Regions from separate parts of the Trichococcus flocculiformis genome, predicted to be linked through region 3. Evidence: riboswitches for the same ligand, from Rfam matches in the RefSeq annotation. Region 3 holds a riboswitch; each other region holds the start of a gene.

Region 1 (9,951 bases), 900 kb from region 3:
CATATGTGCATTGATGCGACCGCCAGAGCTGCCGTTGACCTAGGTTTTGAAGCTGTTTTGATTGAAGATGCCTGCGCGACCAGAGATCTATCCTATGGAAACAAAACTGTGCCTGCGGAACAAGTTCACTACGCCTTTGTCAGCGCACTGAACGGCATGTATGCCAATGTCACCTCAACCGATGCCTTCCTGCAAAAAAACAATTAATCAGCCCATTATTAAGAGGAGATTGTGCAAATTACAATCTCCTCTTAATTTTTGTGTGCTGTATCTATTCCATGGTGACTTTTCCTACTTTCAGCAAGTGCACGTCATTCTCCATACAGTAGAGCCTGATCAAAGTGGTTGCAAAAAAACAGCTGTATAACGCCATTTGACTTCCGGCTAAGCGAAACACGATAATGTACAGGATGGCCCCAAGGATGGACGCCATCGCATACACCTCTTTGCGGAATATATAAGGAATCTCCCGAGCGAACACATCCCTGATAAGTCCGCCACCGGTTCCGGTCAATACCGCCAACGTCACCACCACGTACCACTGTTGAAAGCCCAGCCGCACAGCTACCTCCGCTCCGATAGCAGTAAATGCCCCAAGACCGATCGCATCAAAAAATTGCAGTTTCTTCGCCAATTTGTTGATGTGCGTATAGAAAAGAATGACAAAGCCGGCGGAAAGCAAGCTGATGAGTGCATAGAGCGGGTTTTCCAATGATGCCGGCAAAGGGCGATCAATCAGCAGATCCCTGACGATCCCGCCGCCTACCGAAGTCGTGATCGCAAATATCCCGATCCCGTAATAATCAAGATCCTTCTCGATCGCGGTCAATGCCCCTGACATCGCAAAGGCGATCGTTCCGATTATTTCAACTATAGAAATGAATTCCATTCAATGTGTCCCCCCTGATGATAGTTCTCTGAAAATATTAGGTTTTGCAAAAAGTATAACGCAAAAGAATGCAAAGTCGCCATAAACTTTGCATTCTTTTTCATTCTTTTTTAGCCTGTTTGCACAAACCTATTTATTCTGTAGCTTCCATATACCCTTGCGCCCAAAAATATTGAACATCAGAGAACTAATTTTTCATCAGATTGTGCTGGTGTCGATCACGAAACGGTATCTGACGTCGGAAGCCAAGACGCGTTCATAAGCCTCGTCGATCTGGTCGGCTGAAATGACTTCGATATTCGGAACGATGCTGTGTTCGGCGCAGAAGTCCAGCATTTCCTGGGTTTCGCGGATGCCGCCGATCATGGAACCTGCAAAGGAACGGCGATGTCCGATCAAGGACATCACATTCACTGACAGCGGTTCTCCTGGAGCCCCGACGTTCACCAGCGTGCCGTCGAGTTTCAACAAGCCCAGGTAAGCGTCCAGATTGATCACGGCACTCACCGTATTGATGATCAAATCAAAGCTGCCGGCCAATTCCTTGAATGTTTCCGGATCCTTGGTGGCGTAATAATGCTGCGCCCCGAACTTCAGTCCGTCTTCTTTTTTGCTCAACGTTTGCGAAAGGACGGTGACTTCAGCCCCCATCGCATGCGCGATTTTGACGCCCATGTGCCCCAATCCGCCCAGTCCGATCACGGCGACTTTCTTGCCGGGGCCGGCCTGCCAACGGTTCAATGGTGAGTAGGTTGTGATGCCGGCGCACAACAGCGGCGCTGCGGCGTCCAGACCGATGTTGTCCGGAATGCGCACAACAAAATCTTCGGTCACGACGATATGCGTCGAGTAGCCGCCCTGTGTCGGTTCGCCGTATTTATCGACTCCGGCATAAGTCGGGACATTGCCTTTCAGGCAGTACTGCTCTTCCCCGCGCAAACAATTTTCGCATTCTCCGCAGGAATCAACCATGCAGCCGACACCAACGCGATCCCCAATTTTATATTTCGTTACGCCAGGACCGACTGCGGTGACCAATCCCGCGATTTCATGCCCAGGAACGAGCGGATAGTGCACATGTCCCCACTCACCATGGGCTGTATGGATATCCGAATGGCAGATACCCGCAAACTTGATTTCGATCAGAACGTCCTGTTCATCCAATTCCCGTCTCTTGATTTCAGCAAATCGGAACGGTTTGTCCGGACCGTCGACTGCTCTTGCTCTCGCTAGTACCATCTATTTTTCCTCCATTATGCTTTTTTATTCAAAAGCAGCATTCTCGCTCTTGTAGAAAGAGCATACTCCTTAAAGTTAAGGTTAAGTCAAGCGATAACGATGGAAAACCGGAATTCCTTCGATCAATTTCCTGGATTTTATCCCACGGCCTATTTTTTGTTTCTTATTGTTAACATTATTTCTATTATCAACATGACTAGGTTATACTTAATATTAAAACAATCTGGAAATGGGAGGAATCAACTTGCAAATGAAAGCCTACTTAGCTCTTCCGCTTGTATTGTTGCTTATGGCCTGTTCGAATGGCGCAGAAGAAACGCCTGAAACCGAAGTCACGCAATCATCAGTCAGCGAAAGTTCAGAAGTCATCAGCACGGAAGTGATCGACGACGAAACGGCCTTTTTGGAACAACTCGCGGATTTTGATTCGGAGCATGAACCATTCATTGTAGCCTATTATGATTCCCTCGACGACATTAAAGAAAAAGTATCCGACGAAACGAATACTTTTGTCGACCCGAAACTTTCCGAAAGGGAACTACAAATCAAATTGGTTTTCAAAGGCGATGATGATTATTACCGCGTGGTATTGGAACAAAAATAGCCAAAGTAATTTAAAGCAAGCAGCCGGCGCTAAGGAGTCGCCTGCTGCTTGCTTTGTTTTTACAAGATTCCTTTTCCGCATTCCCGGGAAGGGCTTTTTTCTTTGAACCGGCTGAAATTCGACAGCAGCAGTACAGATCCCAAAACAATCGCAATGCCCAACCATTCAAAAAGCCCGAATGAGGTGCCGAAAACCAGCACCGAAAGTACCGCCGCCAGCAACGGCTCCAATGCGGTCATGACGCTCGCCAAGGAGGCTTCTATGTATTTCACGCTTTCCAGATACGCCAGGAAGGCGACAGCCGTGCCGAAGAGGATGATCGCACCGGTCAGCAGCATGCTTTGCGCTGTCACCGCGAATCCGGGGGCCCAAAAAGGGTGGATGAACTGGAACAGCACGCCACCGATGAACATACCCCAACCCACGACCACGGGGGATCCGTATTTTTTCAGAATCAGGCGCGGTTGCAGGGTGTAAAAGGCCACGCCGATAGCAGACCCGATGCCGAGTGCCAGGCCAAGCGGCGAAACCGCGATTTGGCTGAAATCCCCTTTGGTCACGATCAGCAGCACGCCTGCAAAAGTCGCCAGAACCAATCCGCCTTCAGCCGGATTGAAGCGTTTCTCTTTCTTTACCAGCATATATAAATAGACAAAAATTGGTGCCGTAAACTGAAGAATGGCAGCCAATGATGCGCTACTCATCTCGATTGCTTTGAAAAACAAATACTGGCAGGCGACCATACCGAACACCGCGAACAACAGAAGGCGGATGATGTCCCTTTTTTGACGAAAAATCACGAAAATACCCTCCCGCTTCACGGCATGGCTATAGAAAAGGATCAGGATTCCCGCCATCAGGAGGCGCGTGCTTACCAGCCATTCGGACGAGACCGTATAGTCGGCGAACAGCAGTTGCGCCAAAATTCCGGAGATCCCCCACAGGCTGCCTCCGCCCGCCGCCAATAAAATTCCTTTTAATTTGTTGCTCATATTGCCCGCTCCCATTTCTGTGATTATCTTTTGTATGGATTCATTATAGTCGGCTGATCTGACTGGTTCTATCAATTGCCTATTTATTTTTATCAGATTCGTGTAAATTCTATTGCCGGATTTGCTAGAGGAAGATCGAAATTGTTATGATAATATCAGAAAAGCTGCAGAACCGAACGAAGAAGGAGCGATCCAGATGAACGATTTTACTGATCCCATTACAGACAACAACCGCATCGTTGCAAGCAAAGTCGATGGCAAAACGATGCCGATCCATTTCAGAAATCACTTGGAAGAGGACGTCCTTTTCCCTTCCAACGACTTCAATCTGACACTGCTTCGCCAGCATTTTCAGCATCTGCGCCACGATACGATTCCGCTGCATTGGCACAAGGAACTGCAGGCTGTCTGGGTCCATGAAGGCACGTTGGCATTCACGGTGAACGAGGAGACGTTTCCGTTATCGGACGATACACTCCTGCTCATCAACCGCGGGCAACTGCACCGATCCCGGACAATCGCAGGCGATGCAGCCGCCATCTGCATCAATTTCGAGCCGGATTTTTTCCATCCAAAAGTGCTTCAGGACTACATTCTGCCGCTGTTGGAAAAAGAGGCCTTCAGCTATCGGCTGCTGGCTTTGTCTCCGGAAATGACGGCCCGGCTGCACCGGATCCTGGCGGCAAGCGACCGATCCATCCCCTACTTTTCCATCATCAACCTGCTTTCGGACTGCCTGGAGGAAATCATGCAGTCGTCCAGTGGGTCCGGCAAAACGGCCGATTTTGAGGATCAAAATTTATTCCACAGACTGCTAGCATATGTAGAAGCACATTACCAAAGTCCGATCACCGTTGCTGATCTGGCCAACCATGCCTTAATCAACAAAAACCGCTGCACGGCACTGTTCCAGAAGTACACTCAGACATCCCCGATGAAATACGTCGCCAAGCATCGGCTCTTTCTGGCCAAAAACCTGATCATCGGCACCGACCTCTCGATCAGCGAAATCAGCGAAGCGGTCGGCTACAACCAGACCAGCTACTTCGTGGAGCAATTCCGGCGCAGCTACGGGCTGCCGCCTTTGAAATACCGGAAGCAGTTCGGGGACAGCAGTAAAGTGTGATGGGTGTTCGGCGGCGTCGGTCATTCGGCACTGTTTTTTCTTCGTAAAGCCGAGATGACGCATGTTTGTTGGCTGATTGTACTGCGCGGTTGCTCCGAAAGCCGACAGCTTGGGCTAGCGTCGACTGTTCTGCATGCCCATCCCCACTGAAACGCGAGACAAAACACTTATGTCGACTGAACGGACGCTGACGCTGCTCCGAAAGCCGACTGAGGCAGCACACCCAACCGGAAGAAGCCGCCCTTGGCCAAGGGCGGCTTCTTCCGCATTCTATAGTTGCTTATTTCCGCTGGCTTTCCACAAAATCCCGCAGCACGACGACATGATTGATCTCCGGATCCCGCGCAGCGTAGACCAGCGTGACGTCGGTCTCTGTCAGCTGTTTCAGGATCTCGGCTACAGCAGCAGCGGTCGGCGGGTTCGTCAATAGTTCCTCTTCATACCGTTCCTTGAAGGCGGCGAATTTATCGGGATCGTGGGCGAACCATTTGCGCAAATCCGGCGAAGGCGCGCTGTCCTTCAGCCATGCATCCAACTGCGCGGCCTCCTTCTTGACTCCACGCGGCCACAACCGATCAACCAAGATCCTGAAGCCATCTGTTTCCTCAGGAGATTCGTAGATACGCTTCATCTTCAGTTCCATGTCCATTCCTCCTTTTGAGTGAATCAAAAATATGTCGTTCCTTGAATCTCATTCCGAATATGCTTAGCATTTCTTCTTACTGATCAGCTTGTACCTGAAACCATTCACTTTGAAATCTGTTCCGGGCTGCGCTTTTTTCGCTTCTTGGAAAAGAACGGAATCTTTGCTGACTTGGTGTTTATCTAAGTTGCTGTTCGGTGATTGGACAACCCTGTAACTGTACGTTTCCTTATCCTCATAGTCATACACAGAAATCTTCCAGTCCAACCATTCTGATTTTTTGGGAGGCTCTTTGCTCTTTTGAGGTGCTGCTTCTTTCGGTGATTTTTCATTTTTCTTTTTGTTATTGTTCTTCTTTTTTGTTGCACCCATCCAGTTTCTTTCCACAAAGGATAGATTACTTTGGGAGGCATACTCTCTATCTAGCTGGAAATGCTTGCAATATTTCCAATAGTTATAGCCGATCTCCGGAACAAAGACAGGCTGCTTCTTGCAGGATCGATCACTCCGGTCGTAAAATGCGCAGGTACCGCAAGAAACTCTCTCTGAATGACCAATTTTTTCGATATTAGGAAAATGGGCATATTTAGCCGGTGCCCCGCGAGAAATATGATTCATCCGTTCGACTCCTCCACAAAAATGATTATAAGTTGCCAAATATGCCGAAAAGTCTGCTTGGCATATCTCCGGTCGGTCCCTCTACATTTCGTCCCCCAACAACATTAGCGTTCCAGTCATGTTTTCCAGGGTAATCCTCTCGTTCTGAAGCTGTCCTTGCAGCTTTTCGATGCTGCGTTCAAGCTGCTGCACTTCCAATAATTTTTCGAGTATGTCACTCTGGAACTGTTCCTTTCCGAGCTGTCTTGCATCCTCCAGTTGTTGTTTTTGCTGCTTGTACTGATGATAGAGCATGGCCTCGGATTGGCTTTTTGGGCCGCCTGCCGCTTCCATTCTTTCGCAGCGCCCGAATTGTTCTTTTGTCATCGTCATCATCTTTCCCTCCAGATTGTTTTTTTGAAAACAAAAAACCCTTCTTTAAACAAGAAGAGTCGGGAATGTCGCTTTGCTCTTCTTATCTCTCAGATTGCTCTGCAGGATTTAGCACCGTGCCATTGCGCTCGCGCATTGGTCGGTTGCTGAGATGTCATCGGGCCAGTCCCTCGATCTCTCTTGATAAAGAAGTTATTTAATTTTCAAATATATTATGTCATACCCTTGCGCAAAATTCAACTAATCGCGAATCCATATATTTTATTTTTTAACTACATCTGTTCTACACACTTCCTTAGTATACTGAAGAAGGATCAAGCGATCCCGCGTTGCTGATCGTTTCTTTTGTCCGATCAACAAGACTGAAACAGCCGCATAAACTATAGTCAGTATACATAGGAAGGAAGAACTTATTCATGAAGAAAAAATATTTGATGATTGGCCTGATTTCTTTTACTGCCTTGACAACCTTTGCTGTCGCAACTCCCGTAGATGCAGCGATGATGGATACGGTGACATATGAAAATCACGGTCAGTATGTACGTAGCCATGCCACTCATCTCCGTCACCACACGGAAGACGACCATCACATGAACGGCATCAGTATGCATGCAAGAAACTGGGACGGACATATCCGTTATTCCACTGGAGAACTGGATCTATCCTTAGACCAATAATTTCGGTACATGGACAACAGATTATAGTTGATGGCATCTTTTTGACCATATAGCTAAATAAGGCGGCATCAAAACCAGAAAGGATTATTCTGGTTTTGATGCCGCCCTATTTATTTATGTATGGGACTTGATTTTACGCTCAGAAATAACCCTTTAAAACAGTTATGGCGGGCATTCACGCTACCAACTCGCTCTGATTGTTCGATTCTTCCACATTATCGGACAACCGGCAAGACAATCTCACTCCGCTTGTCCGATTCCTCCGCATTATCGGACAACCAGCAAATCAAACTTACTCCACTTGTTCGATTCTTCCACATTATCGGACAACCGGCAAGACAATCTCACTCCGCTTGTCCGATTCCTCCGCATTATCGGACAACCAGCAAATCAAACTTACTCCGCTTGTCCGATTCCTCCGCATTATCGGACAACCAGCAAGACTAACTCACTACACTTGTCCGATTCTTCCACATTATCGGACAACCACCACAGATCAAGCGTACTTCAACGCAATCTCTTCCACGAATTTGGTCACGTCCTTGAAGGCGTCACAGCAATCCTCCAATGATTCATAGATTTTCCCCAGAATAACGATGCTGACGGCATCCGCATTGCTCTGATAGAGGTCGCGCATGGAGTGGATGTAGAGCAGATCGCCTTCCTTCTCACAGGCGTTGATCCGGTCGATGACTACGTGGATCTCTTTTTGTGACTTTTTGTAGGTTTTCAGTAGCCGCACCGCCGTTAGCAATTCTTCTGCGGATTTTTCGACCAGATCCAGGAATTGATTGATTTCCGGGGTGATGTTTTGTGGTTGATAAATCTCAATATGGATCATGACATCCTCAATCATGTCAATGGCATGGTCCAGACTGGTTACCAGCGCAATCACATCCTGCCTGTCGAAAGGCGGCAACAGATCGTTGTACATATAGCGCATCAGCCTGTATTTCGCGAGGTCGGCATTGTGTTCAATTTCATGTATCTCGTCTAATTTTTGGCTGAGATCAGCGACCGGATAATCCTCCAGCACCAGCTTCAGGAATTCCGCCGATTCGACGCCCCATTCGGCAAGCTTTATGAACTCATCGAAATAATCCAACTTTTCCGTCTTCTTTTTGAACATAACCGGAACCCCCTAAAATATCCGAATGAACAGTTTGGCCATCAAATAACCGACAAGCCCGCAGCCTGGAAACGTCAATACCCACGTAAAAACCATTTCCTTGACCGTCAACCAGTTTATGCTCGACAAATGCCTGCCTGCGCCCACTCCCATGATAGCCGTTGTCTTCGTGTGGGTCGTGCTCACCGGCAACCCAAACAGGGAAGCCGTCAAGAGGCTCAAGGCCCCGGCAAAATCAGCGCTGAATCCTTGATAGGTCTCCAGCTTCACCATATTGATCCCTACCGTCTTGATGATTTTCCCGCCACCAATTGCCGTTCCCAAGGCCATGACGGTGGAACACAACAGCATCAGCCAGACCGGGATAATGAAATCGGTCGCGGCATTCCCTTGCGCCAAAGCGATGCCCAACAGAAAAATCCCGATGAATTTCTGGCCGTCCTGGGCCCCATGCATGAAGGCCATCGCTGCCGCACCGGCGATTTGGCTGTTGCGGAAGAATATGGTCGTGCTTTGCCGCTCGATGTCTTTGAACAGCGCGCCGACAAGCTTCACGACCAGAAAGCCCAGAGACAACCCAAGAACGGTGGAAAGCAGCAATCCATACAGAACCTTAATCCATTCCGCACCATTGATTCCATCGATACCGCCTTGCAACGCAATCGCAGCCCCAGACACCCCAGCAATCAAGGCATGGCTTTCACTTGTCGGAATGCCAAAATACCAAGCGGCAGTGGCCCATACCACAATCGCAAAGAGCACCGCACACAGCGCCACGACCGCATCTTCCGTATTTCCGCCAAAATCAACCATCTTCGCCATCGTCTGGGCAACTTTCGCATTGACTGCAGTCATCGCAAAGACACCAAAAAAATTGAACACTGCCGCCATCAAGATGGCATTGCGCGGGGTCATACTTCGTGTCGAAACGCAGGTGGCGATGGCGTTCGGCGCATCCGTCCACCCGTTCACCAAAACCACGCCCAACGTCAAGACCACCGTCACCGCAATAGCCGGGCTCGTCAGCGGCAACTGAATGAATGCACCAAATGAAATCGCCATAAAGGACCACCGCCTTTCCGGACCGCACTGAAGTAAGTGACCTTACATCGGAATCCCCACTTCGATATGCTGGAAGGAATCCACATCAAACAATCCTTTATCCGTCAGTTTCAGCCGCGGAATGACCGGCAGGCACAGGAACGAAAGAATCATGAAAATGTTCTGTCCTTCCTCCGCCAGCGTAGCCAACTGCCCGTGCAACTGATGCAATTCCTTGATCACTTCTTCATACGGTTTTTCCGACATAATACCTCCGACCCGCAGCGGGACTGAAGCCCATACTTTGCCGCCATCCACGATAACGAGTCCGCCTTGCATCCGTTCCGCTTCCTCGATCGCCAGCAGCATGTCTTCATCGTTGGTTCCGGCCACGACCAGATTATGCGAATCATGGGCTACTGTCGAAGCGATTGCGCCCCGTTTCAGACCTAAACCACTGACGATGCCAGCACCGATGCTGCCGGTTTGGTGATGGCGCTCGCACACAACCATCTTCAGTTGATCATTTTGCGGATCCGCAACAAAAAATCCGTCTTCCGTCTGCACATCCCTTGCGTTTTTCTGTGTAATGATGCTTCCCGGCACAATGCCGATAACCCA
Region 2 (9,951 bases), 330 kb from region 3:
AATCTTCGCGATGAAATGGTCTCCCGAAGACCAGCAGAAACCGAAAGCGGCCGTTCAGATTGCGCATGGTTACGCAGAACATATCGGACGCTATGATGTTTTTGCACGCAAACTGGCGGAAGCGGGGATTGTCGTCTACGGAAACGATCATCGTGGCCATGGCAAAACGAACGGGAATGCCGGCGAAGCGATCTGCTTTACGGATGAGGCTGGATTCGACAAGGTCGTCGCGGATATGCGCGCGCTGACTGAAAACATCCAATCAGAAAATCCCGGCATTCCGCTGTTCCTGTTTGGTCACAGCATGGGCTCTATGTTGACGAGACGCTACATCCAGCTGTACGGGGACGACCTTGTTGGCGCAGTTCTGTCCGGTTCCGGTGTCTTTTCGAATGGATTGCTGAAGCTCGGCACCGTCGTGGCAGCGTCGGAAATCAAAAGGAATGGTCGTGCTCATCCAAGTCTGTTGCTGGATAAACTGGTCTTCCAAAACTTCAACCGGGGTTTCAAACCCGCCCGGACGGATTTGGACTGGCTCAGTCGGGACGAGGCAGAAGTGGATAAATTTCTGAAGGATCCGTTACGCGGAAAGATCGGTTCGGCCGGTTATTTCCATGATTTCTTCTGCGGTTTGCTGGCCATGAACGATGCCGCGAATATCCAATCAATACCGAAAGACCTGCCGCTGCACTTCATTTCCGGCACCGCCGATCCAGTCGGGGGAAAGGGCGGAAAAGGCATCGTCCAGACATGCAGGGCTTACCAACAGGTTGGCCTTCAGGACGTGAGCTATAAACTATATGAGGGTGCCCGTCATGAACTCCTGAACGAGACGAATAAAGGGGAAGTGACACAAGATATAATTGAGTGGATTTTTGCTCGTTTGGAATCTCTTTGATTGGAATAAAAATTTTAAGCTTACCTGATTTTTCGCGAAAACGGAGAAATCAGGTAGGCTTTTTTAGCATGTAGGAATTTATAAAATTTGTTCAACTCAAAAGTGCATCACCGTAGGTGTTTCACAAGTTTGGAAAATGTTTCATGCATCTAAAATGATGTCCAGCTTCACGGGTTAGCCCTTCGGAAATTAGATAAATCTGTCCTATTGCGCTCTTCGATGCTCAGTTGCATGGGACTCTTAGGGATTCATCCCTTAGAGCCCCAGTACAAGGTGACCGTAGGGAACGTTGCGTGGACAGATTTCCTAAATTTCTTTCAGGGCTGAACGAACCCGTTCAGCTTTTCTTATGTAGGGTTCTCTGTTGACAAATATATCGCCTTCCGATATATTATATATAACGATACACGATATATCGGAAGGGGAGATATGTGATGGGAGCACCACTAACGGAATCGATGTTTTACATCCTCCTTTCTGTGCTGCAGCCGAACCACGGTTACGGCATCATGCAAGAAGTTGAGGAGCGTACGAAGGGCAGGGTAACTCTGGGAGCAGGTACGCTGTATGGTGCGTTGAACTCTTTATTGGAGAAGAAATGGATCATGCTGCATAGTCAGGACGATCTGTCCCGCAAAAAGAAGGAATATCTGGTCACGACACTCGGAAAAGAAGTTCTGAATGAGGAAATCGCCAGACTGGGCGAACTTCTCGAAAACGGCAGAAAGGCGATGAGAAATGATGAAAAAATTTAAGCTGTACTACGACAAAGATAAGGAAGAAGCATTTTTGAACGACATGTCCGCAAAAGGCCATGCCATGAAACGTTTCTTCCTGGGGATGTATACTTTCGAAAAATGCCAGCCGGGGGAATATACCTACCGGGTGGATCTGATCAGCGATAATACGGTCGAGCAGCGCAATGAACTGTACGATCTGATACGTGACTCCGGTGGGGAACTCGTGCAGACTTGGGGCATTTGGGCTATTTTCCGGAAAAAAGGCAACTTTGAACTCTACACCGATCCGGAAAGCCAGATCAAACAATTCAGACGCATCCGGACGATATTTCTCCGCTTGGCACTTATGGAATTCATTCTCTCGCTCCCGAACTGGTACAATGCAATCCAAACAAAGGAGCCGACACGCATCTTTTTGTCTTTGCTTTTGACATTGATTGCCTTTATTTTCCTGAAGCAAGTCAGGACATGCACAAAGAAAATAACCGAACTGGAAAAATTAGCTTAAGTATTTTTTGTTTTCGCTATAAAAGTATTGTTACTGCTTATCCTGAAAATAAGGTTGCTTACAATTTTGTTCATGTGCTATGATGGCTGAGTGCATTCATTAAATTTTAATTAAATTAAATTTGGATGGAGAAACAGTTCATTATTTATTTTGGAGGGTAACTATGGATAAAGCATTAATTTTTATGGCGATGGCCGGCTACATGTCGATCATCATCGGCATCGGCTTCTATTACTACAAGCGATCGAACGAAAGCTCGGATAATTTCTTCCTGGGGGGACGCAGTCTGGGTCCTTGGGTCGCCGCAATCAGTGCGGGAGCTTCGGACATGAGCGGTTGGCTCTTGATGGGGCTTCCGGGTGTGGCTTATTGGTCAGGTTTGTCCGATGCATTCTGGACAGCCATCGGTTTGGCGGCTGGGACAGCGTTGAACTGGATCATCGTCTCAAAACGGTTGCGTCATTATTCCGAATCAGCAGAAGCAATCACGTTGCCGGAATTCTTCAGCAATCGATTCCATGAGGACAAGCGCGTTATTTTGACGGTATCATCGACGTTCATTTTCGTCTTCTTTTCCGTCTATGCAGCCAGCTGTTTTGTGACGGTAGGCAAGCTCTTCGCAACCTTGTTCGAAGTGCCTTACATCCCTGTGATGATTGCCGGAGCGGTGTTCGTCGTGTTCTACACGTTCATCGGCGGATTTTTGGCGGAGAGTGTCTCCGACTTCATGCAAGGCATCATCATGATTGCGGCTTTGGCTGTAGTTTTGGTCGGAGGTGTCCTGCATGCGGGGGGGCCCGGAGCGGTTATCGATAACCTGAGAGGTATCCCTGGCTTTTTGGATTTCTTTGGTATCGCAACACCGACATTGATTGATGGCGTGCAACAGGCTGACGGGGCGATGGCTGCCTTTGGTCCAGCCGGGAAATATGGGCTGATCACAATCGCATCCAGCATGGCTTGGGGTCTCGGTTATTTTGGTATGCCGCAAGTGCTGTTGCGCTTTATGGCTATCCGTTCGGCTGAAGATATCAAACAATCACGCCGCATCGGCATCATTTGGACGACACTTTCACTGACTGCATCCGTCCTGATCGGTTTGATCGGGCGCGCGATGTTCCCGATGGCGTTGACGACAGCAGCAACTTCGGAAACGATTTTCATCGAAATGGCGACACTGTTGTTCCCACCGTTATTGGCCGGAATCGTCATGTCGGGCATTTTGGCAGCTACTATCAGTTCCGCGGATTCATATCTGCTGATTGCCGCAAGTGCTTTTTCAAAAAATATCTACAAAGGCGTATTGCGCAAGGATGCATCCGATCAGCAAATCATGGCAATGACGCGGATGATTTTGATCGTATTGGCGATCGTAGGAATCATCATCGCTTTGGATGAGAACTCCGTCATCTTCACGATCGTATCCTTCGCCTGGGCGGGCTTCGGTGCGACATTCGGACCGCTGATGCTGTTCTCCTTGTTCTGGAAAAAAACAACACGTCAAGGCGCTATCGCCGGGATGTTGACAGGTGGAATTGCTGTTTTCATCTGGAAACTTCTGATCAAGCCTATCGGCGGCGTATTCGGCATCTATGAACTGTTGCCGGCATTCATCCTTTCTTGTGTGGCGATCGTGATTTTCTCCTTGATCGGTGAAAAACCGTCCGCTGCGATGGAAGAGGAGTTCGAAATGGTGAAAAGCCAGTCGAAAGCCTAAAACATATGCTAAGCATAAGAAAAGCTGAACGGGTTCGTTCAGCCCTGAAAGAAATTTAGGAAATCTGTCCACGCAACGTTCCCTACGGTCACCTTGTACTGGGGCTCTAAGGGATGAATCCCTAAGAGTCCCATGCAACTGAGCATCGAAGAGCGCAATAGGACAGATTTATCTAATTTCCGAAGGGCTAACCCGTGAAGCTGGACATTATTTTAGGTGCATGAAACATTTTGCAAACTTGTGAAACACCTACGGTGATGCACTTTTCACTCTGGAAATTTTGATAAATTCCTATGTATTTCAAAAAACAATCCATTTTGGATTGTTTTTTTTGATGCGCTTGACTATCGGGCGAAGGCATGACCCAATATTCAAGCCTGTCCTCCGGTGAACCGGATGTTCAGCGGAGGACAGCGCGAAATGTTAACGCAACTCCGGCAAGCTGGCCCTCGCCGGAGCGTGACGGCAAATTCATCCTGAACTCCGACTAAGCACCCGTTCACCGGAGAAGGGGATGTAATCTTAATTTCAACCTATCCGAATAAACTAAACTCTGGATCTGAAGAATTTCAGCTTTTTTGTGGATGATCGTGAACAACTGTCAAATCATTGTTCGGAAATGCCAACTGAAAAAAAATTTAGTTTTCTTTCCAAAATCATTGACATATACGTTGTATTTGTATAGAATTTAGCTTGCATAAATTGAATATCTCTTATTAATAGCCGTTGAGACGAGGGGTCGAAGATACGGTGGCAAACCAATCAATCTAATTTTATTTTCAAGGATTGATATTGGGTGCCCAACCTGAGCGTAGGATTATCCAAGTCCTATGAGCAATAAGAGGAAAAGCAGCTGATAGATATCGAAGCTTTCCTTTGGTTGGAGAGCTTTTTTTATGCCCATTTTTTATATCAAAGGGGGAAATCTATTTGGCTGAAAAGGTTTTATTCAATTCAGACACTTATTTGGACGGTCATTCCGACAAAATTACTTACCAAATTTCTAACGTTAAAGCAAAAAATATTACACATATCAAAATGCCGCTTTTCGAAGCGCTTGTTAAATATGCGAAACAGGACGTTACACCTTTCGATGTCCCTGGACATAAAATGGGTGCGCAGATGACGCCATTCAAGATGGCGGTCGGTGATATGACGATGCAGATGGATGTCAACTCCATGAAAGAATTGGACTTGTTGAGTCATCCGCAATTCGTCATAAAAGAAGCACAGGAACTGGCTGCAAAAGCATACAATGCCGATCAGGCCTTTTTCTTGGTGAACGGTACGACTGTAGGCATCCAAGCGATGATCATGAGCGTTGTTGGGCCGAACGATTCCATCTTGGTTCCGCGCAACTGCCATAAGTCTGTGATGAGTGGGTTGATCCTGAGCGGTGCAAAGCCGATCTTCATTCAGCCTGAAATGGATTTGGCTTTCGGTATTTCTCACGGCATCTCCGTGGAACGCATCATCAAAGGTTTGGATGATAATCCCAAAGCGAAAGCTCTTTTAGTCACTTATCCGACTTATTTCGGATCGTTGAACGATTTGCAGACGATCTGTGATATCGCGCATGAACGCGGTGTCGTTGTCATCGTCGACAGTGCGCACGGGGCGCATTTGCCGTTCATGCCCGGAAAAATGAAGGATCCAATTAAAGCCGGAGCCGATGCGGTGACGTATTCCATGCATAAAACTGGCGGATCCTTGACGCAGAGTTCCTTAATGGTGATGCAAGGGGACCGCATTTCCGCAACAAAATTACAAAAAGTGCTGAACATGCTGCAATCGACCAGCGCGAACTACTTGTTGATGAGTTCCATCGATGCCGCACGCAGCGAATTGGCGATGTACGGAAAAGATCGCTACAAAAAACTGCGTCCGATCGTCAGTGAAGCGATTGAAGCAATCGAAGCATTCGGCGACTATGAAGTATTGAAATCCGACTACATCAAAGACAAATTCGACCAAACGTATGACTGGACCAAATTGGTGATCCGTGTCAATGACATCGGCCTGACGGGCTTTGAAGTCTACACGATCTTGAAGCAAGAGTACGGCATCCAAATGGAGTTGGCTGAAGGCTATGTCGTGATGGCTGTCATCAGCACGGCCGATACGCGGGAATCAATCGGACGTCTGGTTGATGCCTTGATGGACATCCGCAGGCGCTATAAAAAAGCCAGTCAACATTTCGATGCCCACGTGATGACGTGCAGTATCAACGAATTGGCATGCAGTCCGCGTGATGCCTTTTATGCCGACAATGAAGTGGTGGGCATCGACGAAGCAGTCGGCCGCATCAGTGCCGACTCGATCATGATCTACCCGCCAGGAATTCCGTTGATCATTCCTGGTGAAGTAATCTCCGAAGCGGTCGTGCAACACTACCACTACTATAATGAGACACTGGGCAACGTTCTGACCGAGGAAAAAATGCCTCATCAGATCAAAGTCCTGAAAGATTAAACAATCAAATCAACCATCAAATAGCATACAGTTGGAGGACGGCAGACAGTGAGAAATAATATGAACATCCAGACTTTTATCGGCTGCGAATCTTCTTTTGAAGAAGCATCCACCGTATTATTCGGGATTCCATTCGATGGAACGACCAGTTTCAGGCCAGGCACGCGCTTTGCGATGCAGGCGATCCGCCAAGATTCATTTGGCTTGGAAAGTTATTCTCCTTATTTGGATCGCGATCTTGAAGAAGAAGCCATCCATGATGGCGGAGATCTGGATCTACCTTTCGGCAACACAGAGCGCGTCTTGAGTGATATCGCAACCTACACAAAAGAAGTATTGGATAATGGCAAGAAATTTTTGATGGTCGGCGGCGAGCACCTCGTGAGCCTGCCCACCATCGAGGCTGCCTATGAAAAATATCCGGATCTGCATGTCATCCATATCGATGCCCATACAGATCTGCGTGAAGACTACATGGGCGAACCGTTGTCGCATGCTTCGGTCATCCGCCGTTGCTTCGATTTCCTGGGAGACGGCCGCATTTTCCAATTCGGTATCCGCTCCGGTTTGAAGGAAGAGTTCGAATGGGCGAAAGAGCATACTTATATGGAGAAATTCACCATCGATACGTTGCCGCAGATCGTGCAGCAATTGAAGGATGTTCCCGTTTATGTGACAATCGATCTGGACGTTTTGGATCCTGGTACTTTCCCGGGAACCGGCACACCTGAGCCAGGCGGCATCACCTACAAGGAATTGTTGGCGGGTATCGCTACTTTGCAGGACTTGAATCAGATCGTTGCAGCCGACGTCGTCGAACTTTCACCGCAATACGATCCTTCAGGCGCTTCTACTGCTATGGCCTGCAAGACTGTCAGAGAAATGCTTTTGACGCTTACTAAATAAAAGAATCGATTATTGGACCTTGGACATAACCAAGGTCTTTTTTTTGCCCTGATTTCCGAATGAAAATATTTACATTAAATTGTAATGAAAATTCCCGAATCTCACGTAGGCATGTAAGGAAAAGTATCACTAACTTTTCATATCCTCATGCTAGTGAAATCCTGTTATAGCGAATGTTTTTCTAGAAGTTAATATTGTTACTATCAAAAAAAATATGCAACTAATTGTGAAAAAATGAATGAAAATGGATTGTAATTAAATGAGAGTTTGATTATAATATCAGAATAACAAAATAGAAAGTAGGGACGCCGAAATGAATAGTTACACTCCTCCAAAAAAGCAAGGAATGTATGATCCCGCCTACGAGCATGATGCATGTGGTATGGGATTTGTCGTTGACATCAATGGTAAGGGTTCTTATAAATTAGTCTCTGACGCGTTGGATTTATTGGAAAACATGGAGCATAGAGGTGCTTCCGGCGCTGATGCCAAAACAGGTGACGGAGCAGGTATCATGGTGCAGATTCCACATCATTTTTTCAGCAGGGAGTGCGACGTCCTCGGAATCCATTTGCCTAAAAAAGGCGACTATGGTGTAGGGATGCTCTTTGCCCATAAGTATGAAGATTTGCGTCACGAACAAATGAGAATGGTGGAAGAGATCATTACTTCCGAAGGCCAAAAAGTGCTTGGCTGGCGTGAGGTTCCGATCGACAGTTCGGAAATCGGTGCGACTGCTAAAGCTGCCATTCCGAGGTTTATCCAGGTCTTCATCGGTAAAGGAGAACCTCAAATGACGGAAATGGATTTCGAACGCAAATTATTCGTCATCCGCAAACTATCCGAAAAACAAATCGTTCCGATGAGCGAAAAAAGAGGCGGATCGTTCTATTTTGCCAGTTTATCTTCGAAAACGATCGTCTACAAAGGGATGTTGACTGCAGAACAATTACGCAGTTTCTATCTTGATCTTACGGATCTGGACTTCACATCCGCTTTGGCGATGGTCCATTCCCGTTTCAGTACGAATACCTTTCCGAGCTGGGAAAGAGCCCATCCCAACCGGTACTTGATCCATAATGGCGAAATCAACACAATCCGCGGCAACATAAACTGGATGCGTGCCCGTCAAGGCAGCATGTCCCAGGATTTGCTGGATGCCAGTGAAAAAATCTACCCGATCGTTGATGAAACAGGGAGTGATTCTTCCCAATTCGACAACAATCTGGAATTCTTGTATCTGAACGGCCGCTCATTGCCGGAAGCCGTCATGATGATGGTTCCTGAGCCTTGGGAAAAGAACAAAACAATGTCTAAATCCAAAAAAGATTTTTATAAATTCAACAACTTTTTGATGGAACCATGGGATGGACCTGCAGCAATGGGCTTCACGGATGGGGAAATCGTCGGAGCGGTATTGGACAGAAACGGTTTGCGTCCGTCCCGTTACTATGTGACGAAAGATGATCGCGTCATCCTTTCATCCGAAGTGGGTGTCGTAGATGTGCGTCCGGAAGATGTCGCCTATAAGGGCCGTCTGGAACCAGGTAAGATGCTGTTGATCGATACGAAGCAGAAACGCATCATCTCGGATGAGGAAATCAAAGAAACGGTCGCGGCTAAACAACCTTATGGAGAATGGGCTGAAAAGCACATTTCCAAAATGAAGGACCTTGCGCCTGCTCCATTGAACGAAATTGTTGAGCCTGAAGAATTGCTGCACCAGCAGAAAGCTTTCGGTTATACGTTTGAGGATATCCAATTATTGATCAAACCGATGGCTGTTACGGGAACTGATTCAGTCGGCGCCATGGGGATCGATTCTCCGTTGGCAGTCTTATCGGACAGACCGCAGATGCTGTATCTGTACTTCAAACAGTTATTTGCGCAAGTTACGAATCCTCCGATTGACGGTATCCGTGAGGAAATCGTTACTTCCGACACCATGCTTGTCGGAAATTGCGGGAATTTATTGGATCCGGATAATGCAGACACGCATGCCATCTACTTGGATAGCCCGATTTTGACGGACTCCGAACTGGCGAAAATCAAAGCGCTGCAGGACGATAAATTCAAAACTGTCACGCTTTCTCTTTTATATCGTGTCGAAGACGATGCGAAGGGGATGGAAAAAGCTTTGGAACGTCTGTTCAGTGCAGCGGACAAAGCCATTGCTTCCGGCGCCAACATTCTGGTCCTTTCCGACCGTGGTGTGAACGCTGAATGGGCTGCCATTCCGGCTTTATTGGCTGTTTCCGGCCTGCATCATCATTTGGTACGCGAAGAGACACGCACGAACGTCGGCCTTGTGCTGGAGTCCGGAGAACCAAGAGAAGTGCATCACTTCTGTACATTGGTCGGATACGGCTGTAATGCGGTCAATCCGTACTTGACTTACGCGACCATCCGCGATCTTGCTGAAGAAGATCTGCTGGACGGACTGGATGCTGAAGCAGCGGAAGCGAATTACATCCACGCGGCTGTCCACGGTATGTCCAAAGTACTGACGAAAATGGGTATTTCAACAATGCGCAGTTATCACGGTGCACAAATTTTTGAAGCACTGGGAGTCAACAGTGAAGTTGTCGCTAAATATTTCACAGGCACGCCGACCCGTATTGAAGGTATCGGACTGCAGGAAATCGCCACTGAAAACAGAATGCGTCATGACAGTGCTTATAAAGCTACAGCGCCTTACAGCGAAACGTTG
Region 3 (9,951 bases):
CCGGAAGGGGAGTGAAACAGTACCTGAAACCGTGTGCCTACAAGTAGTCAAAGCCCGTTAATGGGTGATGGCGTACCTTTTGTAGAATGGACCGGCGAGTTACGATTTCATGCGAGGTTAAGTTGAAAAGACGGAGCCGCAGCGAAAGCGAGTCTGAATAGGGCGAATAAGTATGAGGTCGTAGACCCGAAACCAAGTGACCTACCCATGTCCAGGTTGAAGGTGCGGTAATACGCACTGGAGGACCGAACCCACGCACGTTGAAAAGTGCGGGGATGAGGTGTGGGTAGCGGAGAAATTCCAATCGAACTTGGAGATAGCTGGTTCTCTCCGAAATAGCTTTAGGGCTAGCCTCGGATATGCGAATCATGGAGGTAGAGCACTGTTTGGACTAGGGGCCCTTCTCGGGTTACCGAATTCAGATAAACTCCGAATGCCATTGATTTAGATCCGAGAGTCAGACTGCGAGTGATAAGATCCGTAGTCAAAAGGGAAACAGCCCAGACCACCAGCTAAGGTCCCAAAGTATCTGTTAAGTGGAAAAGGATGTGGGGTTGCATAGACAACTAGGATGTTGGCTCAGAAGCAGCCATCATTTAAAGAGTGCGTAATAGCTCACTAGTCGAGTGACCCTGCGCCGAAAATTTACCGGGGCTAAACAGATCACCGAAGCTGTGGATGGAACCCAATGGGTTCCGTGGTAGGAGAGCGTTCTAAGGGCATCGAAGCCAGATCGTGAGGACTGGTGGAGCGCTTAGAAGTGAGAATGCCGGTATGAGTAGCGCAAGACGGGTGAGAATCCCGTCCACCGAATAACTAAGGTTTCCTGGGGAAGGCTCGTCCTCCCAGGGTTAGTCGGGACCTAAGCTGAGGCCGATAGGCGTAGGCGATGGACAACAGGTTGATATTCCTGTACCAGTTGCTTTTGTTTGAGCGATGGAGGGACGCAGGAGGCTAAGGAATGCACACGATCGGAAATGTGTGTCCAAGCAGCAAGTCTGAGAACGAGTGAAATGCTTTTTCTCTCAAGGACAAGCTGTGATGGGGAGCGAAATTTAGTAGCGAAGTTCCTGATGTCACACTGCCAAGAAAAGCTTCTAGTGAGAAAGTAACTGCCCGTACCGCAAACCGACACAGGTAGTTGAGGAGAGAATCCTAAGGTGTGCGAGAGAACTCTCGTTAAGGAACTCGGCAAAATGACCCCGTAACTTCGGGAGAAGGGGTGCTGACCGCAAGGTCAGCCGCAGTGAATAGGCCCAAGCGACTGTTTATCAAAAACACAGGTCTCTGCAAAATCGAAAGATGACGTATAGGGGCTGACGCCTGCCCGGTGCTGGAAGGTTAAGAGGAGAGGTTAGCGCAAGCGAAGCTTTGAATTGAAGCCCCAGTAAACGGCGGCCGTAACTATAACGGTCCTAAGGTAGCGAAATTCCTTGTCGGGTAAGTTCCGACCCGCACGAAAGGCGTAACGATTTGGGCACTGTCTCAACGAGAGACTCGGTGAAATTATAGTACCAGTGAAGATGCTGGTTACCCGCGACAGGACGGAAAGACCCCATGGAGCTTTACTGCAGTTTGATATTGCGTGTTTGTATCACATGTACAGGATAGGTAGGAGCCGAAGATACCGGGACGCCAGTCTCGGAGGAGGCAACGGTGGGATACTACCCTTGTGATATGACCACTCTAACCCGCTGCTCTTAGCGAGCAGGGAGACAGTGTCAGACGGGCAGTTTGACTGGGGCGGTCGCCTCCAAAAATGTAACGGAGGCGCCCAAAGGTTCCCTCAGAATGGTTGGAAATCATTCGTAGAGTGTAAAGGCAGAAGGGAGCTTGACTGCGAGACCTACAAGTCGAGCAGGGACGAAAGTCGGGCTTAGTGATCCGGTGGTTCCGCATGGAAGGGCCATCGCTCAACGGATAAAAGCTACCCTGGGGATAACAGGCTTATCTCCCCCAAGAGTTCACATCGACGGGGAGGTTTGGCACCTCGATGTCGGCTCATCGCATCCTGGGGCTGTAGTCGGTCCCAAGGGTTGGGCTGTTCGCCCATTAAAGCGGTACGCGAGCTGGGTTCAGAACGTCGTGAGACAGTTCGGTCCCTATCCGTCGCGGGCGTTGGAAATTTGAGAGGAGCTGTCCTTAGTACGAGAGGACCGGGATGGACACACCGCTGGTGTACCAGTTGTTCTGCCAAGAGCATCGCTGGGTAGCTATGTGTGGACGGGATAAACGCTGAAAGCATCTAAGCGTGAAGCCCCCCTCAAGATGAGATTTCCCATCACTTTAAGTGAGTAAGACCCCTGAGAGATGATCAGGTAGATAGGTTGGGAGTGGAAGTACAGCGATGTATGGAGCGGACCAATACTAATCGGTCGAGGACTTAACCAATTTTTAAAAAGAAGAAAACTCAAGTGGTGTTTTCGGAATCCCTTTACTTTTGTAGATTCAGTTTTGAGAGAACAACGTTCTCTAATTAAAAATGTGCGGTGACGATGGCAAGAAGGTCACACCTGTTCCCATCTCGAACACAGAAGTTAAGCTTCTTAGCGCCGATTGTAGTGAAGGGTTTCCCTTTGTGAGACTAGGACGTTGCCGCGCATTTATATTTATATCATGGAGGTTTAGCTCAGCTGGGAGAGCGTCTGCCTTACAAGCAGGATGTCGGCGGTTCGATCCCGTCAACCTCCATCCATGAGTTATTAGCTCAGTTGGTAGAGCATCTGACTTTTAATCAGAGGGTCGCAGGTTCGAGCCCTGCATAACTCATTTGCGGGTGTGGCGGAATTGGCAGACGCACTAGATTTAGGATCTAGCGCCGCAAGGCGTGGGGGTTCAAGTCCCTTCACCCGCATAATTGAATACGCCGGCTTAGCTCAGTTGGTAGAGCATCTGATTTGTAATCAGAGGGTCGAGGGTTCGAATCCTTTAGCCGGCACCATTCGCGGAAGTAGTTCAGTGGTAGAACATCACCTTGCCAAGGTGGGGGTCGCGGGTTCGAACCCCGTCTTCCGCTTTCATAAGGACTATGCCAGACCTTATGAAAGAAACAACAGTAACATGCCGGGGTGGCGGAACTGGCAGACGCACAGGACTTAAAATCCTGCGGTGAGTGATCACCGTATCGGTTCGATTCCGATTCTCGGCATTTAGGCACCCATAGCTCAATTGGATAGAGTACTTGACTACGAATCAAGCGGTTACAGGTTCGACTCCTGTTGGGTGCATTAACAGAATACTTCGGGAAGTAGCTCAGCTTGGTAGAGCACTTGGTTTGGGACCAAGGGGTCGCAGGTTCGAATCCTGTCTTCCCGATAACTAAAATTATGGGGCCTTAGCTCAGCTGGGAGAGCGCCTGCCTTGCACGCAGGAGGTCAGCGGTTCGATCCCGCTAGGCTCCATTTTTTTTATTTATTGGCGGTGTAGCTCAGATGGCTAGAGCGTCCGGTTCATACCCGGGAGGTCATGGGTTCGACCCCCTTCGCCGCTATAATGCCTTGCTTCGGACCTTTAGCTCAGTTGGTTAGAGCAGACGGCTCATAACCGTCCGGTCGCAGGTTCGAGTCCTGCAAGGTCCATGAAAAAATGTATCAGCTTATGGAGGATTACCCAAGTCCGGCTGAAGGGAACGGTCTTGAAAACCGTCAGGCGTGTAAAAGCGCGCAAGGGTTCGAATCCCTTATCCTCCTTTAGGGGCCTTCGGCCATTGTCATGGCTGTTGGTGCTTTAGCGACAGTACAGACATGATACACTTGAGCGTAATCTCACAGTGTTTCCTTATTATTCATTATCGCGGGGTGGAGCAGTTGGCAGCTCGCCGGGCTCATAACCCGGAGGTCACAGGTTCAAGTCCTGTCCCCGCAATTGTCATGATTGTCGCTGCTTCAGTAGCTTACAAGCATGATACACTTGGGCGAAAGCCCACAGTGTAACCTCATAAAAGTTTAACGCATGGTTCCGTGGTGTAGGGGTCAACATGCCTGCCTGTCACGCAGGAGATCGCGGGTTCAAATCCCGTCGGAGCCGCCATGCGGGTGTAGTTTAGTGGTAAAACCCCAGCCTTCCAAGCTGATGTCGGGAGTTCGATTCTCCTCACCCGCTTTTTTTAAGAAGGGCCTATAGCTCAGCTGGTTAGAGCGCACGCCTGATAAGCGTGAGGTCGATGGTTCGAGTCCATTTAGGCCCATTGATAAAGCACAAACAGTAATAGAACGTTTCTTGTTATGGGGAAGTACTCAAGTGGCTGAAGAGGCGCCCCTGCTAAGGGTGTAGGTCGTTAACGCGGCGCGAGGGTTCAAATCCCTCCTTCTCCGTAGCTTTATCAGAAAAATAAATAAGATGGTCCGTTGGTCAAGCGGTTAAGACACCGCCCTTTCACGGCGGTAACACGGGTTCGATTCCCGTACGGATCATTATAAACTTTGGAGGATTACCCAAGTCCGGCTGAAGGGAACGGTCTTGAAAACCGTCAGGTGTGTAAAAGCGCGCAAGGGTTCGAATCCCTTATCCTCCTTTTATTATTATTATTATTATCGCGGGGTGGAGCAGTTGGCAGCTCGCCGGGCTCATAACCCGGAGGTCACAGGTTCAAGTCCTGTCCCCGCAATTGGTTCTGATTTTCTTTTTAGTATATTTATGGTCCGTTGGTCAAGCGGTTAAGACACCGCCCTTTCACGGCGGTAACACGGGTTCGATTCCCGTACGGATCATCATCGAAAAGCACTCTTCTGAGTGTTTTTTTTTAATAATTGGGAAAGCATAAAATTTTTCGAATTGAAAAGTGCGTCACCGTAGGTGTTTCACAGATTCACAACATGTTTCATGCAATCAAATTTTATGGCCAGCTTCACGTGTAAGCCCTTCGGAAAAGTGATAAGTGTTTGCTTATTCAGGGCTGAATGAAGAACCCACAAAGCTATTCCTGCAAAAAAACAGGTAGATGCATCAGTCGAAGGACGCATATGCCTGTTTTTCTTAGACCAAAAATAATAATGAGTAGCTTAGTGTGAAAAGAAAAGCATAGTTAGTTAAATATTGTTCGATTCTGAGATCGTTTTGAAGTGTTCTCTTGAATAAAGGGAAAACCATTAGGATAGATAATCCGAATAAGCTTATGGCCCATAGTGGGCTGTTGAGATTAACTATCTGGAGAATACCTGCCGCGTAGGGAAGCAGAAAAGTGGTCATTCTTAGAAAATTTGAATGCTCTAATAGTAGTTCTTGATAATAAGAATTTGGCTGATTGCTGTATGTAGTATTCTTAATTTGGACCTGTATCAAACAAAAAATATGGAACAGGATCATTGGAAGTACTTCGTATTGAAGCTGTAACGGAATAAAGTTTGCCTGCGAAAAAAAAGATACTGATGAAAGAATAAGCACCTTAAAGAAAGGCTGCAGCATTACTTCGTAAAATGTATTTGCCATACTGTAAGGATAAAACTGTAAGATCAGGTAAATTAAATACAGGAAAAGAACCGCAGTCAGGACTATATTCGATAGATAAAATATGATGGTCAGCATTACGATTGAGAGAAACCCTAAAACCAAAATCATTTTATAGGGGAGCTTTCTTTTGGAATGTTCTCTTTTTGAAAGTAGGCGTTCCAAGGCATGGGAAAAAAGCAAAAAAAGATAAAGTATAAATAGTAACAGATAGTTGGGACCGTTGAAAGTCGTTCCTCTCCATGCCCCGAAAAGAAGCAGCGTCAACGGGGCTGTCAGCATCGACAAAAAGGTATTGTGCATAAGATTCATGAATTGTTTCTGGATTGTCAGCATAATCTCTTCCTTCTCTATTAATGATAGAGTGTGTTTCATCTCGTATCTATTGCGCAAATTCATCATAGGTTAACGTCTTTGCGATGTCAAGCGATGTCAGGATTGAAAAAAGCTGACGTAAAATATTTACATCAGTATTTGTTTGCGTCATCTATGATACAAAGATGAAATCTTCTTATTTTATGTTGCTTTTTTAGCGATGATAGCGTATATTAGACATGTTGCATTTCAGAGGCTAATTGCAATATCCCGATAGGATTCACAATATGTGAAGACGCCTTGTAACCAAAAAATGGGGGAATGAAAAATGGTAGAAAAAAGATTATTTACTTCAGAATCAGTAACGGAAGGTCATCCGGATAAAATCGCTGATCAGATCAGCGATGCAATTTTGGATACGTTGTTGGCTGCTGATCCAAACGCGCGTGTTGCTTGCGAAACGATAGTCACGACCGGACTGGTGGTTGTCTTCGGAGAAATCACGACAAGCGCATACGTAAATATCCAGCAGATCGTCCGCGATACTGTAACTGAAATTGGTTATACGCGGGGTAAATTTGGTTTCGATGCGGATAATTTGGCCGTTATGGTATCCTTGGACGAACAATCCGACGATATCGCAATCGGTGTCAACGAATCACTGGAGCGCAGAGAACTGGTGACTACGGACTACAATGAAATCGGGGCAGGGGATCAAGGGTTGATGTTCGGTTTTGCCATCAACGAAACGGAAGAACTGATGCCATTACCTATTTCGCTTAGTCATAAATTAGCGAAACGTTTATCTGAAGTCCGCAAAGACGGTACTTTGGAATATTTAAGACCGGACGGAAAAACGCAAGTCACCGTGGAATACGACGAAGACGGCAAACCGAAACGTGTGGACACAATCGTTTTGAGCACGCAGCATGATGAGAATGTCACGTTGGAACAATTGAAAAAAGATATTTTGGAGCATGTCATCCATGTGGTCATCGACGATGCCTTGTTGGATGCTGATACGAAATACTTCATCAATCCTACTGGTCGCTTTGTCATTGGAGGACCTAAAGGCGATTCCGGTCTGACTGGGAGAAAAATCATCGTTGATACTTATGGTGGGTATGCGCGTCATGGTGGCGGTGCTTTCTCAGGTAAGGATGCTACAAAAGTGGATCGTTCTGCAAGTTATGCGGCCCGTTACATTGCGAAGAACATTGTTGCGGCTGGATTGGCGACAAAATGTGAAATCCAATTGGCCTATGCGATCGGAGTTGCTGAACCAGTATCGATTGCGATCGATACATTCGGTACAAGCGAATATCCCGAAGCCACTTTGATAGAGGCAGTGCGCAAAAACTTCAACTTGACGCCAGCTGGCATCATTCAAATGTTGGATCTGCGTCGTCCTATCTTTAAAAAGACGGCAGCCTACGGACATTTTGGCCGTGAAGATGCTGACTTCACTTGGGAAAAGACAGACAAAACAGAAGCTTTGCTTTCATATGTTCAAGCGAACAAATAAAAGCAAGCAAAAAAAGGAAAGCGTTGCGGTCATTTGCCGGAACGCTTTCCTTTTTTCTATTTCATGTAAGGAGTTTTCTTTTTTTCGATGGCAATCAAGAACGGCGGATGATTGATCTGATTGATGAAGCCGTACTGCAGTACCTTGAATAAGGATTGATTCAAGCTACTGCAGTAATCAAGCAGGGCATTCTTCTCTTCCATGCCGCCAGGATGCCCACTGTACACGACTAAGAGAATGTAACTGCCGATCCGCAATTTCGGGAGCAAGGCTTCGATGGCACGGATGGTCGTATTTTTTTTGGTGATGATCGTTTTATCGGATCCTGGCAGGTATCCTAAGTTGAAGATGGCACCGCCGATTTTTGCATTGTCGGCCAGCACATCCCCAAGGGTTTCATGCCCTTGATGAAGAAGGGTAACCTGATCCGTCAGTCCTGCCAACAATAGTTTTTGTGCAGTATTTTCGATGGCTTGTTTCTGGACGTCAAAACCGATCACTTTGCCTGTCGGACCGACCAGTGTAGCCAAAAGGACGGTATCGCTGCCGTTTCCGACAGTGGCATCAATGACTAAATCTCCTTTGCAGACTGTTTCCTTCAGCAAACTATGACTGAAGTCCACTGCGGACAATAACATGTTCCTCACCCTTATTTCTGATATTGTGGATTCCTTGATAGGTACTGCGGCGCTCCAGCTCATGGTCGATTGCGTTCAGCACTTCCCATTTTTTGAGGCTCCACATCGGGCCGACAAGCGTGTCACGCGGAGCATCTCCCGTAATCCGGTGTATGACGATTTCTTCCGGAATGACTTCGAGCTGATCGCAGACAAGCCCAACATATTCGTCTTTCTCTAACAAACGTAGCCGTCCTTGATGGTAGTCCCGAAGCATTTTAGTGTTTTTCATCAAATGCAGTAAATGGATTTTGATGCCTTGAATGTCCGAATCCAGGATAACACGTTTGACGCTCTCCATCATCATGTCATGAGTTTCTCCCGGAAGACCGTTGATGAGATGGGTACACACCGGGATATTGTGCGCACGAAGTTCATCGACCGCCTTCAGGTAGGTATCATAGGAATGCGCGCGGTTGATGATTTTGCTTGTCTCCTCATGGATGGTCTGAAGTCCCAATTCCACCCATATATAATAGCGCTTGTTCAGTTCAGCTAAGTACGCGATTGTTTCCGGCGGCAGGCAGTCCGGGCGCGTTGCAATCATGATGCCGACCACGCCGTCCTCGTTTACGACCTGTTCATAGCGGTGGCGCAGAATGTCAACCGGTGCGTGCGTATTGGTGAAGTTCTGGAAATAGGCGATGTAGCTTTTAACATTCGGCCATTTTTTGTGCATCATATCAATGCCTTTGCGCAATTGGACTGGCAGCGGATCGACCCTGTCCTGGGCAAAATCGCCGGATCCGGAAACGGTGCAGAAGGTGCAGCCGCCGCGTGCGACAGTGCCGTCGCGGTTTGGGCAATCAAAACCGCCATCGATGGCTACTTTGAAAATCTTTTCGCCGAAATGTTGTTGCAGATGATAATTCCATGTATGGTAACGTTTATTCGTGTCACTGTATAAAAATTGATTTGTCAATACTTTCACCTCAGTATCCATTTTATCATGATTTTTGGTCTGTCTGTAGTCTATTTGATAGCTTTTCCGGATTTCAGGAGAAGTTGAATGGGGAAAGGGGTTACATATTGTTCGTGGAATGGTTTGTTACAGATTTATTTCAATTATTAAATATAGAATATGATTATGAAAGCCATTCAAAAATGTGATAAACAAACATATAATAGGTATGTTGGATTATTTCTTAAAAGAAATTTAAATTATCTTTCCATCATTGTTAAAAAACCAGATGTTTTCACTGCCATATAGGCAGTATTTTTGATACAAGGAGTGGTATATTTTGGTGTTATCCAGAAACGAACGCATCAACCAAAAGAAAAAAGAACAACTGACCAATTCTTTTATCACCACGAATAAAAGACTGAAACGCAGCGTAGCGGTATTGAGTACATCCTTATTCATGACAACTGTCGTGAAGCCAGTCGAAATGGTTCTGGCAGCAGAGAAGACTGCGCTCGGAACAAAGGATACACAAGTATATTCCACTAATCCCTTTTTGAACCAGATCATCCCTTCCGCGACCATAATCGCTGCCAAAAATGATCTTTATGCCTCTGTGATGATGGCTCAAGCCATCCTCGAAAGCGGTTGGGGTACCAGCGCTTTAGCTTCGGCTCCCAACTATAATCTGTTCGGGATCAAAGGGAACTATAACGGAGAATCTGTCAACATGGGAACACTTGAGGACAGCGGCGGGCAGAATTACTACCCAATCAATGCTGAATTCAGAAAATATCCTTCCTATGCCGAATCCTTGCAGGATTATGCAAATCTTCTTGCGAATGGAACAAGTTGGAATCCGAATTATTATGCCGGTGCTTGGAAAAGCAATGCAGCCTCTTACCAGGATGCAACAGCTTATTTGACCGGTCGCTATGCTACGGATACAGCCTACAGTGCCAAGTTGAACAGAATCATTGCACAATACGGTTTGGATCAATATGATAACTATCAACTTGTAGATGACGAAGAAGTCGAAAATCCGGATGCAGGCAATGTCGATTTTGAAAAGCCTACTGATACTCCTG

What was found. Region 3 has a riboswitch for S-adenosylmethionine ahead of metK (methionine adenosyltransferase). Riboswitches for the same ligand answer to the same signal wherever they lie in the genome.
Region 1: it holds a riboswitch for S-adenosylmethionine, as region 3 does, so the genes downstream of both, ACKPCD_RS14125 (hypothetical protein) here and metK (methionine adenosyltransferase) in region 3, are expected to answer to the same signal.
Region 2: it holds a riboswitch for S-adenosylmethionine, as region 3 does, so the genes downstream of both, ACKPCD_RS11450 (aminotransferase class I/II-fold pyridoxal phosphate-dependent enzyme) here and metK (methionine adenosyltransferase) in region 3, are expected to answer to the same signal.

The regions. Positions count from the first base shown of each region.
Region 1 is NZ_OY759718.1:2,969,530-2,979,480, forward strand. It holds gene ACKPCD_RS14085 (cysteine hydrolase family protein) at 1-207, shown strand, start outside; gene ACKPCD_RS14090 (trimeric intracellular cation channel family protein) at 272-889, opposite strand; gene ACKPCD_RS14095 (NAD(P)-dependent alcohol dehydrogenase) at 1,088-2,128, opposite strand; gene ACKPCD_RS14100 (hypothetical protein) at 2,373-2,732, shown strand; gene ACKPCD_RS14105 (DMT family transporter) at 2,792-3,724, opposite strand; gene ACKPCD_RS14110 (AraC family transcriptional regulator) at 3,921-4,850, shown strand; gene ACKPCD_RS14115 (DUF488 domain-containing protein) at 5,131-5,493, opposite strand; gene ACKPCD_RS14120 (hypothetical protein) at 5,557-6,111, opposite strand; gene ACKPCD_RS14125 (hypothetical protein) at 6,193-6,483, opposite strand; SAM riboswitch class I at 6,563-6,673, opposite strand; gene ACKPCD_RS14130 (hypothetical protein) at 6,900-7,160, shown strand; gene ACKPCD_RS14135 (DUF47 domain-containing protein) at 7,657-8,289, opposite strand; gene ACKPCD_RS14140 (inorganic phosphate transporter) at 8,302-9,351, opposite strand; gene ade (adenine deaminase) at 9,394-9,951, opposite strand, start outside.
Region 2 is NZ_OY759718.1:2,399,204-2,409,154, reverse strand. It holds gene ACKPCD_RS11470 (alpha/beta hydrolase) at 1-898, shown strand, start outside; gene ACKPCD_RS11465 (PadR family transcriptional regulator) at 1,333-1,653, shown strand; gene ACKPCD_RS11460 (DUF2812 domain-containing protein) at 1,637-2,146, shown strand; gene ACKPCD_RS11455 (sodium/proline symporter) at 2,310-3,863, shown strand; SAM riboswitch class I at 4,574-4,707, shown strand; gene ACKPCD_RS11450 (aminotransferase class I/II-fold pyridoxal phosphate-dependent enzyme) at 4,794-6,335, shown strand; gene speB (agmatinase) at 6,384-7,241, shown strand; gene gltB (glutamate synthase large subunit) at 7,555-9,951, shown strand, end outside.
Region 3 is NZ_OY759718.1:2,073,810-2,083,760, reverse strand. It holds rRNA gene ACKPCD_RS10000 (23S ribosomal RNA) at 1-2,391, shown strand, start outside; rRNA gene rrf (5S ribosomal RNA) at 2,486-2,601, shown strand; tRNA gene ACKPCD_RS09990 (tRNA-Val) at 2,619-2,691, shown strand; tRNA gene ACKPCD_RS09985 (tRNA-Lys) at 2,697-2,769, shown strand; tRNA gene ACKPCD_RS09980 (tRNA-Leu) at 2,773-2,854, shown strand; tRNA gene ACKPCD_RS09975 (tRNA-Thr) at 2,866-2,941, shown strand; tRNA gene ACKPCD_RS09970 (tRNA-Gly) at 2,945-3,016, shown strand; tRNA gene ACKPCD_RS09965 (tRNA-Leu) at 3,063-3,148, shown strand; tRNA gene ACKPCD_RS09960 (tRNA-Arg) at 3,154-3,227, shown strand; tRNA gene ACKPCD_RS09955 (tRNA-Pro) at 3,242-3,315, shown strand; tRNA gene ACKPCD_RS09950 (tRNA-Ala) at 3,329-3,401, shown strand; tRNA gene ACKPCD_RS09945 (tRNA-Met) at 3,417-3,490, shown strand; tRNA gene ACKPCD_RS09940 (tRNA-Ile) at 3,505-3,578, shown strand; tRNA gene ACKPCD_RS09935 (tRNA-Ser) at 3,600-3,689, shown strand; tRNA gene ACKPCD_RS09930 (tRNA-Met) at 3,792-3,864, shown strand; tRNA gene ACKPCD_RS09925 (tRNA-Asp) at 3,954-4,029, shown strand; tRNA gene ACKPCD_RS09920 (tRNA-Gly) at 4,031-4,101, shown strand; tRNA gene ACKPCD_RS09915 (tRNA-Ile) at 4,113-4,186, shown strand; tRNA gene ACKPCD_RS09910 (tRNA-Ser) at 4,226-4,313, shown strand; tRNA gene ACKPCD_RS09905 (tRNA-Glu) at 4,341-4,412, shown strand; tRNA gene ACKPCD_RS09900 (tRNA-Ser) at 4,424-4,513, shown strand; tRNA gene ACKPCD_RS09895 (tRNA-Met) at 4,534-4,606, shown strand; tRNA gene ACKPCD_RS09890 (tRNA-Glu) at 4,638-4,709, shown strand; SMK box riboswitch at 6,016-6,091, shown strand; gene metK (methionine adenosyltransferase) at 6,089-7,285, shown strand; gene mnmM (tRNA 5-(aminomethyl)-2-thiouridylate-methyltransferase MnmM) at 7,342-7,923, opposite strand; gene mnmL (tRNA modification radical SAM protein MnmL/YtqA) at 7,892-8,884, opposite strand; gene ACKPCD_RS09870 (LysM peptidoglycan-binding domain-containing protein) at 9,207-9,951, shown strand, end outside.